DNA from 4 places in the Rhizobium sp. 01N447_2 genome. Region 1 is predicted to be linked to each of the others. Evidence: riboswitches for the same ligand, from Rfam matches in the RefSeq annotation. Region 1 holds a riboswitch; each other region holds the start of a gene.
What was found. A riboswitch is a leader RNA that binds a small molecule or an ion and turns the genes downstream of it on or off. The one in region 1 is predicted to bind cobalamin.
Positions count from the first base shown of each region.

Region 1 (3,277 bases):
GTGGCGAAAGCGGAAATGCCGCAGAGGTTCACGGCAACGATAATCGCCGCCAGCTTGGCGGTCAGAGGCATCGTCTTCAAAAATTGGAACATTCCGCGGCGGCCTAGAATTGCGGCTCAGTCGGACATGTTCCCGACTGGCGTATCAATACGGGCATCGACGCTGACGATCACATCACGAGCCCTCATGCCCATGTCCGAATTGCGACCCAAAACGCGCAAACGCAGTGTGTATTTGATGTGTGAATAAATCATAAAGTAGAATGGGGTGCTGGGGTACACGCGGGTCATTTCACCCTGGCGTCTGCCGGCGCCGAGTCTTGCGAACCGGCGGGTGAGGAATGCTTCCATCGCGCCAGGCAGATCTGTCTCGATCAGCTATTTTCCGCCACGGCCTCTTCGGGCTCGGCGTGCCGGCGCTTGCGGCCACGCGCCGTCAGTTCCGCCCCGGCATCGCGCGGCAGGCGCAGGAAGGTGATACAGGCCAGCGCCGAAATCGCCGAGACGCTGAAGAAGGCGACGTGGAAATCCGAGACCAGCAGCCTGCCGTCGTGAAAGCTGCTCGAAATTTCGAGGATGCCGCCGGCGATCGCCACACCCATCGCCATGGAGATACGCTGGGCAACGGCATTGATCGCGGTTGCCTGGCTGCTGTCGGCGTCGTCGACATCGCCGAAGGCCATGGCGTTGACGCCCGAGAAAGCCATGGAGCGGAACAGGCCGCCGATCAGCAGGCAGGCCATGATCAGGAACAGCGGCGTCTCGGCGGTGAAAAGGCCGTTGATGCCGAGGAAGATCGCCGCCAGCAAAGTGGTGATTGATATGACGGTGCGGAAGCCGAACGCCTTGAAGGTGCGCGAGGCGGCGAATTTCGAGCCCATGGAGCCGAGCGCGCTGACGAAGGTGACCGAGCCCGATTGCAGCGGCGTCAGGCCGAAGCCGAGCTGCAGCATCAATGGCATCAGGAAGGGCAGGGCGCCGAGCCCCATGCGGAAATTCGAGGCGCCGAGGATCGCCGCCCGGAACATCGGGTAACGGAACATCTTCGGGTCGAGAAGCGGATTGGGTGCGCGGCGGGCATGCAGGAGATAGAGGAGGCCGGCAAGGATGCCGATTGCAACCGTGGCATAACCGTAGATGACGGGCACGGCCGGCAGGCTGATCACCGACAGGCCGAAGACGAAGCCGGAGAAGCCTATGCCGCAAAGGCAGAAGCCGGGGAAGTCCATCGGCCGCGGACTGCGCGGCTCGACCGCCGGCAGGAAACGGGTGACGAGGATGATGCCGAGCACGCCGATCGGGACGTTGATCCAGAAGATCCAGTGCCAGGTGAGGTAGGTGGTGAGGAAACCGCCGATCGGCGGACCCATGATCGGGCCGATCAGGGCGGGGATGGTGAGCCAGGCCATGGCATCGACGAGTTCGTGGCGCGGTGTTCCCCGGACCAGCAGCAAGCGGCTGACCGGCGTCATCATCGAGCCGCCGGCGCCCTGAATCAGGCGCGAGACGACGAAGGCTGTGATCGAGTTGGAAAAGGCGCAGGCGATCGAGCCGATCATGAAAACGAAGATCGCCATGCGGAAAATGTTGCGCGCGCCGAAACGATCGGACATCCAGCCGCTGATCGGGATGAAGATCGCCAGCGCCACGAGATAACTCGTGACGGCAAGCTTCAGCGCGATCGGCGAGGTACCGATATCGGCGGCGATTGCCGGCAGGCTGGTGGCGATCACGGTGGAATCCATCTGTTCCATGAACAGGGCGACCGCAAGGATCATGGGCGTGAGGCGGGGCACGGGCAACCGAAATGCAAAGAGAAAAAGTGCGGCGCCATGGGCGTCGGTCAGGATCGGTTTGTTTCTAAGGCAGCAATGCGCCTCTGTCCATGAAATCGATGTCGCATGCAGCGTATCGGCGGCGTCATGCGGGCCGCCTTGCCGCAGCCGCGCTTTCCTGAAATAGATGCGCCGTCAGGTGCCCGCCGGTAAGGCGGGAGAATCGGGAATCCGGTGCAAAGCCGGAACGTGCCCAACGCTGTAAGGCCGACGTTTGCCGCTTCATCACGCCACTGGCTTCTTGCCGGGAAGGCTGCGGCAGACGGATGACGCCCAGTCAGAAGACCGGCCTGGCAAGATAGACCGATCCGCGCGGACGGCGGGGCGGTTGCGTTGTTGGGGATTTGACGATGCGACCCTTTGATGAGGATGCCCTTTCGGTGGCGTCCGGTTTTTCTTTGGCCGAACGCGAGGCCGTCTATCATGCGATCATGACGCGGCGGGACGTCCGCAGCCAGTTCCTGCCCGATCCCTTGCCGGACGAACTTGTGCAGCGGCTGCTGACGGCCGCCCACCACGCGCCCTCAGTCGGCTTCATGCAGCCGTGGAATTTCATTCTGGTGAAAAGCGCAACCGTGCAGGCGCGCGTCCGGGATGCTTTTGCGAGGGCCAATGAGGAGGCGGCGCTGATGTTCGAAGGCGAACGGCGGCAGGCCTACCGCTCGCTCAAGCTCGAAGGCATTGTCGAGGCGCCGCTCGGCATATGCGTGACCTGCGATCCCACGCGCAGTGGCAGCGTAGTGTTGGGGCGCACGCACAATCCGAGGATGGATAGCTATTCCACAGTCTGCGCCATCCAGAACCTCTGGCTTGCGGCGCGGGCGGAAGGGGTCGGCATCGGCTGGGTCAGCATCTTTCATGAAGGCGACCTGAAGAGCATTCTCGGCATACCCGAGCATATCGAGGTGGTCGCCTGGCTCTGTGCCGGTTTCGTCGATCGGCTCTATGACGAGCCGGAACTCTCCGTCAAAGGCTGGCGGCAGCGGCTGCCGCTCGATGAACTCGTCTTTCATGATGGATGGGGACGGAGCGAGCCCTAAATCAAGCGCGTCGCATCGAAGATGCATGTCGTAGTCCCAAAACCGCTGCGCAGTTTTGGGTGGCATGATTTGATATCACTGCTGTTGTGGCTGCGGGCCCGGCGTTGCCGGATTGGCGAGGTCGATCGAGCCCTGATCGCCGGCCAGAAACTGCGGGCCGACCTGACGGACGCGGTTCTGCGTGGGATCGTAGGGGCGCTCGGGAACGGATGGTTGCGGCGCGGCGGCATCCTTCGCCGGGGGATTGGTGCGGATGGTGGTGATGGAGCCCTGCTGCGGCGGTTCGCTCACCGCCTGCTTGGAGCGCATCTCCTCATAATAGGCGGTGAGATTGCAGGCGCAGGAGGATTTTTCCCCGGGCGTGCGGTTCTTGTAGGCAAAGGCATTTTTCATGGCGCTGTAG
Region 1 is NZ_JBFTQY010000022.1:12,774-16,050, reverse strand. It holds gene AC1ECN_RS17420 (HAMP domain-containing methyl-accepting chemotaxis protein) at 1-92, opposite strand, end outside; gene AC1ECN_RS17415 (DHA2 family efflux MFS transporter permease subunit) at 374-1,777, opposite strand; cobalamin riboswitch at 1,955-2,142, shown strand; gene bluB (5,6-dimethylbenzimidazole synthase) at 2,185-2,874, shown strand; gene AC1ECN_RS17405 (DUF2865 domain-containing protein) at 2,950-3,277, opposite strand, start outside.

Region 2 (3,277 bases), on a different contig from region 1:
GCGCTGCGCCTGGATGACAAGGAGCGTCTGACGCGCCTGAACGAAGCGCTGAAGAGCATCAAGGCGGACGGGACCTATGACATGATCAACGCCAAATATTTCCCGTTCAGCATCCAGTAATTCACCGGCCGATTTTCGAGAATGCGGGACGGTCGGGCTGTTGCCCGACCATCCCTGTCTTCGGTCGTGAGCGCTACGCGGCTTTCGCGACCTCTCCGTGCGGATCGAGGATATATTTTGTCGCTGCTCCATGGTCGAAGCTCTCATATCCAGCGGCGGCATCGTCGAGCGGGATGACCTTGGCGTTGACGATATCGGCAATCGGCAGCCGGTCGTGGAGGATCGCCTGCATGAGCTGGCGATTATATTTGATCACCGGTGTCTGGCCGGTGTGGAAGGACTGCGCCTTGGCCCATCCGAGGCCGAAGCGGAGCGACAGATTGCCGTGCTTGGCAGCGTTGTCGACGGCGCCCGGATCCTCGGTAACGTAGAGGCCGGGAATGCCGATCGAACCCGCGGCACGGGTAATCTCCATCATCTGATTGAGCACGATCGCCGGCTGTTCCCCGCCGGAATGGCCGCGTGCCTCGAAGCCGACCGCATCGATGGCGCTGTCCACCTCGTTGATGCCGACGACCTGCGCAATCATGTCGCCGAGACGGTCGCTCTTCGACAGGTCGATCGGCTCGAAACCGACCTTCGCCGCATGCGCCAGACGGTCCTTGTTGAAATCACCGATCATCACGACAGCGGCGCCGAGAATGCGAGCCGAAGCCGCAGCCGCAAGGCCGACGGGGCCGGCGCCTGCCACGTAGACGGTCGAGCCGACGCCAACGCCTGCCCGCACCGCGCCATGAAAGCCCGTGGGCAGAATGTCGGAGAGCATGGTGAGATCCCGGATCTTCGCCATTGCCTTGTCCCGATCGGGGATCTTCARCAGGTTGAAATCTGCGTAGGGAATGGTGACATAGCGCGCCTGTCCGCCGATCCAGCCACCCATGTCGACATAACCGTAAGCGCCACCGGCGCGGGCCGGGTTTACCGTCAGGCAGACACCGGTATCTTGAGACTTGCAGCAGCGGCAGCGGCCGCAGGCGACATTGAAAGGCACCGAGACGATATCGCCGATTTCGAGCATCTCGACGTCGATGCCTTTCTCGATGATCTCGCCGGTGATTTCATGACCGAGGATGAGGCCCGGCATCGCTGTCGTGCGGCCGCGGACCATGTGCTGATCGGAGCCGCAGATATTGGTCGAGATCACCTTAAGGATCACGCCGTGTTCGATGCGGCGGCCGTCGGGCGCTTCCAGCTTCGGGTCGTCGATGTCGCGAACTTCGACCTTGCCCGGCCGGAGATAGACGACGCCTCTATTTTTGCTCATGGATTCCTCCCACTTGTTTGAAAGCCTCGATCTGCAACCGATGCAGTCGATGGCGACTTCCCTCCGGCCTGCCTCCTCTGCAGCCCGGTGTCCACAACACGAGGATACCGCCGCACCGGGCGATATTCGAATTTTCAAAACGGACAGATTGGATGCAGAAGTGAAGTGAACGCCACGGTTTTTGCCTGTCGTTCCGCTCGTGACCGTCTGCCGCAATCCGTCGATCTGCTGCGTAAGAGCTGGTTTCCGGCTCCAGAATCTCCTTCCGATCCATCTCGATATCTTTCCGGATGTCTATCCGGCGATTTCCTTGAGGATTTCAGTTCTTCTACCGCTGCGGGGCAGCGCCGGCGTCGGGCCGGCTTCCCAATGGTCCATTTCGCCAGTTTGCGAGATAGCGCCTTGAACACTACAAACAAACCATGCCTGACGGAAAACAGCGATCAAGAAAACGACATGGGTGCAACTCAAAGACGACAGTCGCAAAGTCGCAATAGCGCTGCGTAGCGGAAATAATTGATCCCGCGAATACGGCGGTTTTCCGGTTCGTCCCGGAAGATTTAATCGCCGCCTAAAGACTTTAGCCGCGAGGGGCGCCGGCTGCGGTTGAAGTCGACGGCCGTGTGCCAGAGCACGGCGCCGAGGATGATCGCGCCGCCGAAAAAGGTGGCGACGGGCGGCTGTTCGGAAAACAGCAGCCACACCCAGAAGGGCGTGAGCACAATTTCCATCGTGCCGATCAGCGCCGCCTCGGCCGGCGGCATCCGCTTGGCCCCGGCAAGGAAGAGCACCAGCGCGAGAGAGAAATTGGTCGCACCGAAGGCGGCGAGAACGACCCAGTTGTGCAGGTCGAGCGAGCCGACTGAACCGAACGGGGCAAAGATGGCCAGCGTCAGGAAAGCGCTGACGACGGTCGGAGGCAGGCTCGGCACGCCGGGATTGATGCGCGGAATGATGATGACGAGCGCGAAGGACGCCGTCATGCCGAGCGCCAGCAGATCTCCCACACCAGTGCCGCCGCCGATCGACGAGGCGACGATGACCGCGACGCCGAAGAGCGAGATGCCGCCGGCAATCAACGTCCGCCTSGAGACCCTCTCCTTGAGGATGACCCAGCCGAGCATGGCCGCGATGAAGGGCGCGGTCGCATAGATCATCGTCACATTGGCGACGGTGGTCATGTAAAGCGCCCCGATGAAGCATACCTGACTGAAGGTCTGGCATGCGATCATGGCAAGACCTGTGGGATGGAAGACGGATCGCCATTGCCGCCGTGAGATGCCCCCTTCGAGGAAAAGGCAGGGGATCAGCAGGAACAGGCCACCGAACAATGATCGCCAGGCGATCGCCGTCCATACGTCGGTCGTCAGGAGTCGCGAATAGACGCCGCTCGCGCTCCAGGCAAGTGTCGCGGCAATGATGAGAAGCACACCCTTCTCGTGCTCGCTGCCTGCGAGGCGTCTGGCCGGATTTTCAATTGTCACGCAGATATTCTCAAAGAAGGAAGTCGAACGCGGCTTATTTGTGCGTCAAGAATTGACATCAGGCAAACGAATAGTAGAGATAGCTGTCATCGAGTTTTTTAATGGCTTCCCCATGCACGAGCCGATTGAGAGCGACCTGCTCAGAACCTTCCTGGTCGTTGCCGAGACTTCCAATTTCTCCGCGGCCGCCCAGCGCATCGGGCGGACGCAATCGGCCGTCAGCAGCCAGATCAAGAGGCTCGAGGAGACGATCGGCGAGACTCTCTTCGAGCGGGGCGCCCGCGGCGTGCTGCTCACGCGCCCGGGCATACAGCTCGTGCCCTACGCCCGCCGGATCATCGATCTCTTAAGCGAGGCCGCCGCGACGATCCGCAGCAAGCCGCTGGATGGGCCTGTGCGCATCGGAATT
Region 2 is NZ_JBFTQY010000017.1:94,912-98,188, forward strand. It holds gene AC1ECN_RS14045 (transporter substrate-binding domain-containing protein) at 1-120, shown strand, start outside; gene fdhA (formaldehyde dehydrogenase, glutathione-independent) at 194-1,384, opposite strand; cobalamin riboswitch at 1,604-1,804, opposite strand; gene AC1ECN_RS14055 (DMT family transporter) at 1,945-2,868, opposite strand; gene AC1ECN_RS14060 (LysR substrate-binding domain-containing protein) at 2,981-3,277, shown strand, end outside.
Region 2: it holds a riboswitch for cobalamin, as region 1 does, so the genes downstream of both, fdhA (formaldehyde dehydrogenase, glutathione-independent) here and bluB (5,6-dimethylbenzimidazole synthase) in region 1, are expected to answer to the same signal.

Region 3 (3,277 bases), on a different contig from region 1:
CGCTGCCGCGATGTTCAGCGAGCCGAGATTACAGGAGATGTCCTTGCCGAGATGTTTGTAGGAGAGGTCGTCGTTATATTCGCTCGCCTCACTCACCTGCAGGATTTCCGAGCATAGATTGCTCATCGAAATACGTCCGGCGATCGGGTTTGCCCGGTTCACCGTGTCCTCGAACATGATGTAGGGATAGCCGCTCTCGAACTGGATTTCGGCAAGCACCTGGAAGAATTCGCGTGCCTTGATCTTCTTCTTGGAGATGCGGGCGTCGTCAGCCATCTCGCGGTACTTTTCCGTCACGGAAATCTCGGTGAAGGGCACGCCATAGACGCGCTCCACGTCATAGGGCGAGAACAGGTACATGTCCTCGTTGTTCCTCGCGAGTTCGAAGGTGATATCGGGCACGACGACGCCGAGCGACAGCGTCTTGATGCGGATCTTCTCGTCGGCATTTTCGCGCTTGGTGTCGAGAAAGCGCATGATGTCGGGGTGATGGGCATTGAGATAGACGGCCCCCGCGCCCTGCCGTGCGCCGAGCTGGTTGGCATAGGAAAAACTGTCTTCGAGCAGCTTCATGACAGGGATGATGCCCGAGGACTGGTTCTCGATATGCTTGATCGGCGCGCCTGCCTCGCGGATATTCGTCAGCGACAGCGCCACGCCGCCGCCGCGCTTCGACAATTGCAGCGCCGAATTGATCGACCGGCCGATCGATTCCATATTGTCCTCGACGCGCAGCAGAAAGCAGGAAACCAGTTCGCCGCGCTGCTTCTTACCGGCATTGAGGAAGGTCGGCGTCGCCGGCTGGAAGCGGCCGGAAATGATCTCGTCGACCATGTCGCGGGCAAGGCTCTCGTCGCCGCGCGCCAAGGCCAGGGCCACCATGCAGATGCGGTCCTCATAGCGCTCGAGATAGCGCTTTCCGTCGAAGGTCTTCAGCGTATAGCTGGTGTAATATTTGAAGGCGCCGAGGAAGGTCGGGAAACGGAACTTCTTGGCATAGGCCTGGTCGAACAGATCCCGCACGAAATTGAAGGAATACTGGTCGAGAACCTCCTGCTCGTAATAGCCCTCGGTCACGAGGTAATCGAGCTTTTCCCGGAGATTGTGAAAGAACACCGTGTTCTGGTTCACATGCTGCAGGAAATACTGCTTGGCCGCCATTCGATCCTTGTCGAGCTGGATCCGCCCCTGATCGTCATAGAGGTTCAGCATCGCATTCAGCGCGTGGTAGTCGAGCGTTTCCGCCGCTTTCAAAGGGCGTTCGCCGGCGGGATGAGCAAAAGTGTTATGCGGTTTTGCGCCCGCATCCCGCGTCAGAGTTGTTCCCGTGTCCAAAACCGTTCCATTCCGTGTTTGACGTTGGCGACATCCGCTTCTGTGCCCAGCAGTTCGAACCTGTAGAGGTAAGGCACCTGGCACTTCTTTGAGATCACGTCGCCGGCGAGCCCGTATGTTTCGCCGAAATTGCTGTTGCCCGCGGCAATCACGCCGCGGATGTGTCCTCGGTTTTCCGTATCGTTGAGGAAACGGATCACCTGCTTGGGAACGGCGCCCTTGCCGCCGTCGCCGCTATAGGTCGGCACGATCAGCACGAAGGGTTCGCTGATATGGAACGCGTCTGCGCCATTTGGCGGAATGCGCGCCGCGCGCAGTCCGAGCTTGGCGACGAACCGATGGGTGTTCTCGGACCGGCTGGAATAATAGACGATCAGAGCCATCGCCTTTCCTCAGGAAAGTGCGCTGATCATGTCGGGACGGAAGCCGGCCCAATGCTGCTCGCCGGCGATGACGACGGGCGCCTGCATGTAGCCGAGGCTGCGGACCCGATCGAGCGCTTCGGCATTCTGCGAAATATCGACGATGTCATAATCGACGCCCAACCGGTCGAGGGCGCGGTAGGTGGCAGTGCATTGGACGCAGGCAGGCTTGCTGTAGACTGTGATGGTCATGATATTCCTCGTGACGACGCGATTGGGACGCAGGACATCGATCGGAAATCTCGCGATATCCGTCGAAAACACTCTGTATTTTGCAGCGATGCGGCTCGTTCAGCCGCTGGGCGTGATCCGCCCTCTACCTCTAGCGGGTGACGGCCTGAACTGAGATACTGACATGACTTCACCCCGAAGTGGCTCAATGCGAAGGTTTCGGGGGCGGAGGCTCGGGCCTGCGAAACGCGATGCGGAGATTCCCCGCAGCCATGCAACGCGACCTTCCGGACACCCCGCCCGTGGACGTTTCGTTCGAGGCAGGTCTCCTGGCTCACGGGTCAAAGCACCCTGCCCCAGCCTTCCCGGAGCATCATGCTCCAGTGACCTGAAATCGGACAGTTGCTCGCCGCTTACAGTTGCGGGGGCAGCTCCGGCATTGCCGCGCCATGATGGCGAAACGCACCGTATTCCCGTCTTAGCCGCCGATCCTCACGAATCGACGGAACCTCGAACACTAGATATGGTACGCGAATCGCTGATGACGTCAACAAGTTGTTGTGGCAGCGCAGCAACGGCGGCAGCGAATCGCCGTGACTGTGTATGATGTGGATAACGAAGCTTTAACGGAAAAGCGCTGTGGAGAGCCCGTTCATAAAAGGAGCCGGCAAAAGCCGGCTCCTCGAGATGTTGCGGAGATTTAAGCGCCCTTCCCCGACCCCACGGCTCGCAACGCCCGCGCGGCGGCGACCATGTTGACGAGTGCCGGACGCACCTCTTCCCATTTGCGGGTCTTCAGGCCGCAATCCGGATTGACCCACAACCGCCCATCCGAAAGCCGCCCGCGGGCAAGCTGCATGAGCTCAGTCATCTCACCGACCTCCGGAACGCGCGGCGAATGGATGTCGTAAACGCCGGGACCGATCTCGTTCGGATATTTGTAGCTTCGGAAGGCTTCCAGCAGCTCCATCTTCGAACGTGAGGTCTCAATGGAGATGACGTCGGCATCCATCGCGGCGATGGCGCCGATGATTTGGTTGAACTCCGAATAGCACATATGCGTGTGGATCTGCGTCTCATCGGCAACGCCGGTCGAGCACAGGTGAAAGCTTTCCACCGCCCAGTCCAGATAGGTCTTCCAATCGGCCTTTCGCAGCGGCAGGCCTTCGCGAAGTGCCGCCTCATCGATCTGGATCATTGCCGCGCCTGCCTTTTCGAGATCGGTCACCTCGTCGCGAATCGCCAGCGCTATCTGCCGGCTGACATCGGCGCGCGCAAGATCGTCACGGACGAAGGACCAGTTGAGGATCGTCACTGGTCCCGTCAGCATGCCCTTCACCGGCTTTTCC
Region 3 is NZ_JBFTQY010000069.1:6,802-10,078, forward strand. It holds gene nrdE (class 1b ribonucleoside-diphosphate reductase subunit alpha) at 1-1,335, opposite strand, end outside; gene nrdI (class Ib ribonucleoside-diphosphate reductase assembly flavoprotein NrdI) at 1,314-1,718, opposite strand; gene nrdH (glutaredoxin-like protein NrdH) at 1,728-1,949, opposite strand; cobalamin riboswitch at 2,231-2,456, opposite strand; gene metE (5-methyltetrahydropteroyltriglutamate--homocysteine S-methyltransferase) at 2,629-3,277, opposite strand, start outside.
Region 3: it holds a riboswitch for cobalamin, as region 1 does, so the genes downstream of both, nrdH (glutaredoxin-like protein NrdH) here and bluB (5,6-dimethylbenzimidazole synthase) in region 1, are expected to answer to the same signal.

Region 4 (3,277 bases), on a different contig from region 1:
TGCTTCAGGCTCATCAAGCTGGCGAGCCGGAGCGAAGGCCCCGCCCCGCGATCGCGATGGGCGGCCGCGATCGCAGCAAGCTCGCTGTCGGCAGCCGACAGGAACAGGATATCGCCCGGCGTCTGCCCGAGGTCGATTGCCTCCTCGCCGTCGCTGATCGTTCCCTGTTGAGCCAGAAGCAGATGCATCGGGTTACGCCAGCGCTTCGATCGCCGCCCTCACCGTGTCCTGATCCATTTCGTGCAGGCCGATGACGACAAGGCGCGTGGCGCGCTTTTCGCTCGCGCCCCACGCACGGTCGAAATAATGGTCGATACGGCTGCCGACGGCCTGGAGCTGCAGGCGCATCGGCTTGCCCGAGACGTCGACGAAACCCTTGAGGCGCAGCACGTCATGGGCAGCAATGATACCCTTCAGCGCTTCGACGAAGCCGGCGGGATCGGCAATGGGTCCGAGATCGACGACGAAGCTGTCGAATTCGTCATGGTCGTGCGGCGCACCGTCTTCATGCTCCAGCTCGTGATGCGACTTGCGATTGGCGACATCGTCCTCCGTGCCGATGCCGAGGCCGAGCAGGATGCCGGCCGACACCTCGCCGTTCCTCGCCTCGATCATCATGGGCTTGCGCACCGTGCGGGAGGCGACCTCGTCTCGCACCCTGATAAGCCCGGCAGCATCGATCAGGTCTGTCTTGTTGAGCACGATGAGGTCGGCGCAGGTCAGCTGATCCTCGAACAGCTCCTCGATCGGGCTTTCGTGATCGAGCGATTCATCTTCGGCGCGGCGCGCATCGACCGCATCATGGTCGTCGGCGAAGCGGCCGGCGGCAACGGCAGCGCTATCGACCACCGTGATGACGCCGTCGACGGTCACCTGGGTGCGAATGTCGGGCCAGTTGAAGGCGGCGACCAGCGGCTGCGGCAAAGCAAGGCCAGAAGTCTCGATGACGATATGGTCGGGCCGCTGCTCGCGCTCGAGCAGCTTCGTCATCGTCGGAATGAAATCATCCGCAACAGTGCAGCAAATGCAGCCGTTGGTGAGTTCGATGATGTCGTCCTCGGTGCAATTCTCCGCACCGCAGCCCTTCAGCACGTCGCCGTCGACGCCGAGATCGCCGAATTCGTTGATGATCAACGCGATCTTCTTGCCGCCGGCATTGGTGAGCAGGTTGCGGATCATCGTCGTCTTGCCGGCGCCGAGGAATCCGGTGATGACGGTTGCGGGAATCTTCTGCTGGTTCATGGACTTAACCCTTCATTTTCAGCGACAGGCCTGCCGCGATGAAATAAACTTCGGCGGCCTTCGCCGCTATCGATTGGTGCAGCCGGCCGGCATGATCGCGAAAATCCCGCGCCATGCGATTGTCGGGCACGATGCCGAGGCCGACCTCGTTGGAAACGAAAACGAGCCGCGCCTTCGCGGCGGGCAGGAAATTGGCAAGAACGGCAAATTCCGCCGCCATGTTCCGCTCCTCCATCATCAGATTGGTGACCCAGAGCGTCAGGCAGTCGATGAGGACGATGCGCTCCTTGCGGTCGATGGCGGTAAGCTTGCCGACGAGGTCGAGCGGCTCTTCATGCGTCGTCCAGGACGGACCGCGATCGGTCTTGTGCTGAGAGATGCGCGCCTGCATCTCCTCATCCCATGCCCGCCCCGTGGCAAGGTAGTGGCGATCAAGCCCAGTCGCCGTTACGAGGTCTTCGGCGAAACGGGATTTGCCGGAGCGTGCGCCGCCGAGGATGAAGACGGTGTTGGAGGCGGCGGCGATCATGTGCAAACGGTCCGCTGATCAGATAGGGCACGCCGTGTGGCCCCCCTCATCCGACCCTTCGGGCCACCTTCTCCCCGCTGGGGAGAAGAGCGAGCAAGCCTTAGTCCAAGGTCGTCTCTCTGACCTCTGCGGGATGAGAAAGACCGAGCCGTTGCGGCATACCGCTTCTCCCCAGCGGGGAGAAGGTGGCGGCAGACGGTTGAGGGGATGAGCGGCAAAGCCGCGAATGTGCTGAGCGCAAGTGAAGCGCAACAACGAAAGACCCACAGTTTTCCGTACCCAAGGACTTGGGCACACTGGATTCCTGTGACAAGCACAGGAATGAGGGAGGAGAGGAAAGCACCTCCCCGTCGCGCCGCACCAGGCCGCGCCGAATTCAATCGTTCAGCCAAGACAACCTCCGTGCTGGCAACGGGCATAGTGCCCAGGTGTGGGCTTCTCGCCCGGCACGCATGGCAGGTCTCCTGGCTCGCAGTTATCGGCCGCGATCGGGGCAGACCGGAAACCGGTCGCCCTGATCGTGCCAGCGGATCATCCTCGCCTTCCCGGCCGCATCAGTGAAAAGGTGGACGATTCGTAGACTTGAGAGGCGTCCGACCCCGGTTGATCACCATGCATATCCAGTGGCTTTTCCGGCATATCGCCTGTCCAGCCCGCCCGCACGATTGCAGGCTCCGAGCCGGAAGGGCTTGATGCCGGATGGAAGACCCTGACCGCTCTACAGTCGCGGGGTCGGCTGTGATGAAGGCGCCCGGCTTGGGTCCGCCCCGTCACATTCCCTTTTCATCCGGAAGGGCGTAACACCGATCCGGAACCATCCGTTATGTCAGGATGGTCAGTCGACCATCCGTTATCGGGATGGTTAGGCAAGCGCAGGGGTGAAGTCAACCGGCCTTGGCGGTCGACCAATTGACGGCCGGCCGGTATGCCTGCTCCAACACGACTTACTCTACCTAAAACATCGTCATTTATCAGAGACTTACGTCACAAATATTTATCCCGCCCGCCGGGTTTTCGCCGCAATTGCGTCGCAAGCGGACTGCGCCTTCGCCCTTGACCGGGCCTCTCCCTGCCTAGTTGTCTTGCCATGCTTATGAAATTGGATCGGCGCCGTTTCCGCGCGCTGCGTGTTTTCTTCGATCCGGGACGCCTGCGGGCGCTGACCCGCCGTAGCGAGGTTGGCCTGTCGCTGGCGGGCGCCGTCGTCGGCATCATCTCGGGTCTCGCCGTCACCGGCATGAGCTACGTCTCCAATGAGCTGCATCAGTTGGTCTTCGGCATTGCCGACAGCGAACGACTGAGCTCGTCCGAGATCGAGAGCAAGATGCTGCTGCTCACCGCCCCCGTCATCGGCGGCGCCCTGCTCGGCCTGCTGCTTTTCGTGCTGGCGAAACGGCGCAAGAAGCCGATGGTCGACCCGATCGAGGCCAATGCGCTGCATGGCGGCCGCCTGTCTCTGACCGACAGCATCATCGTTGCCGTGCAGAACCTGATCTCCAACGGTTT
Region 4 is NZ_JBFTQY010000018.1:2,535-5,811, forward strand. It holds partial or broken gene AC1ECN_RS14735 (cobaltochelatase subunit CobN) at 1-188, opposite strand, end outside; gene cobW (cobalamin biosynthesis protein CobW) at 193-1,242, opposite strand; gene cobU (bifunctional adenosylcobinamide kinase/adenosylcobinamide-phosphate guanylyltransferase) at 1,247-1,771, opposite strand; cobalamin riboswitch at 2,209-2,605, opposite strand; gene AC1ECN_RS14750 (chloride channel protein) at 2,859-3,277, shown strand, end outside.
Region 4: it holds a riboswitch for cobalamin, as region 1 does, so the genes downstream of both, cobU (bifunctional adenosylcobinamide kinase/adenosylcobinamide-phosphate guanylyltransferase) here and bluB (5,6-dimethylbenzimidazole synthase) in region 1, are expected to answer to the same signal.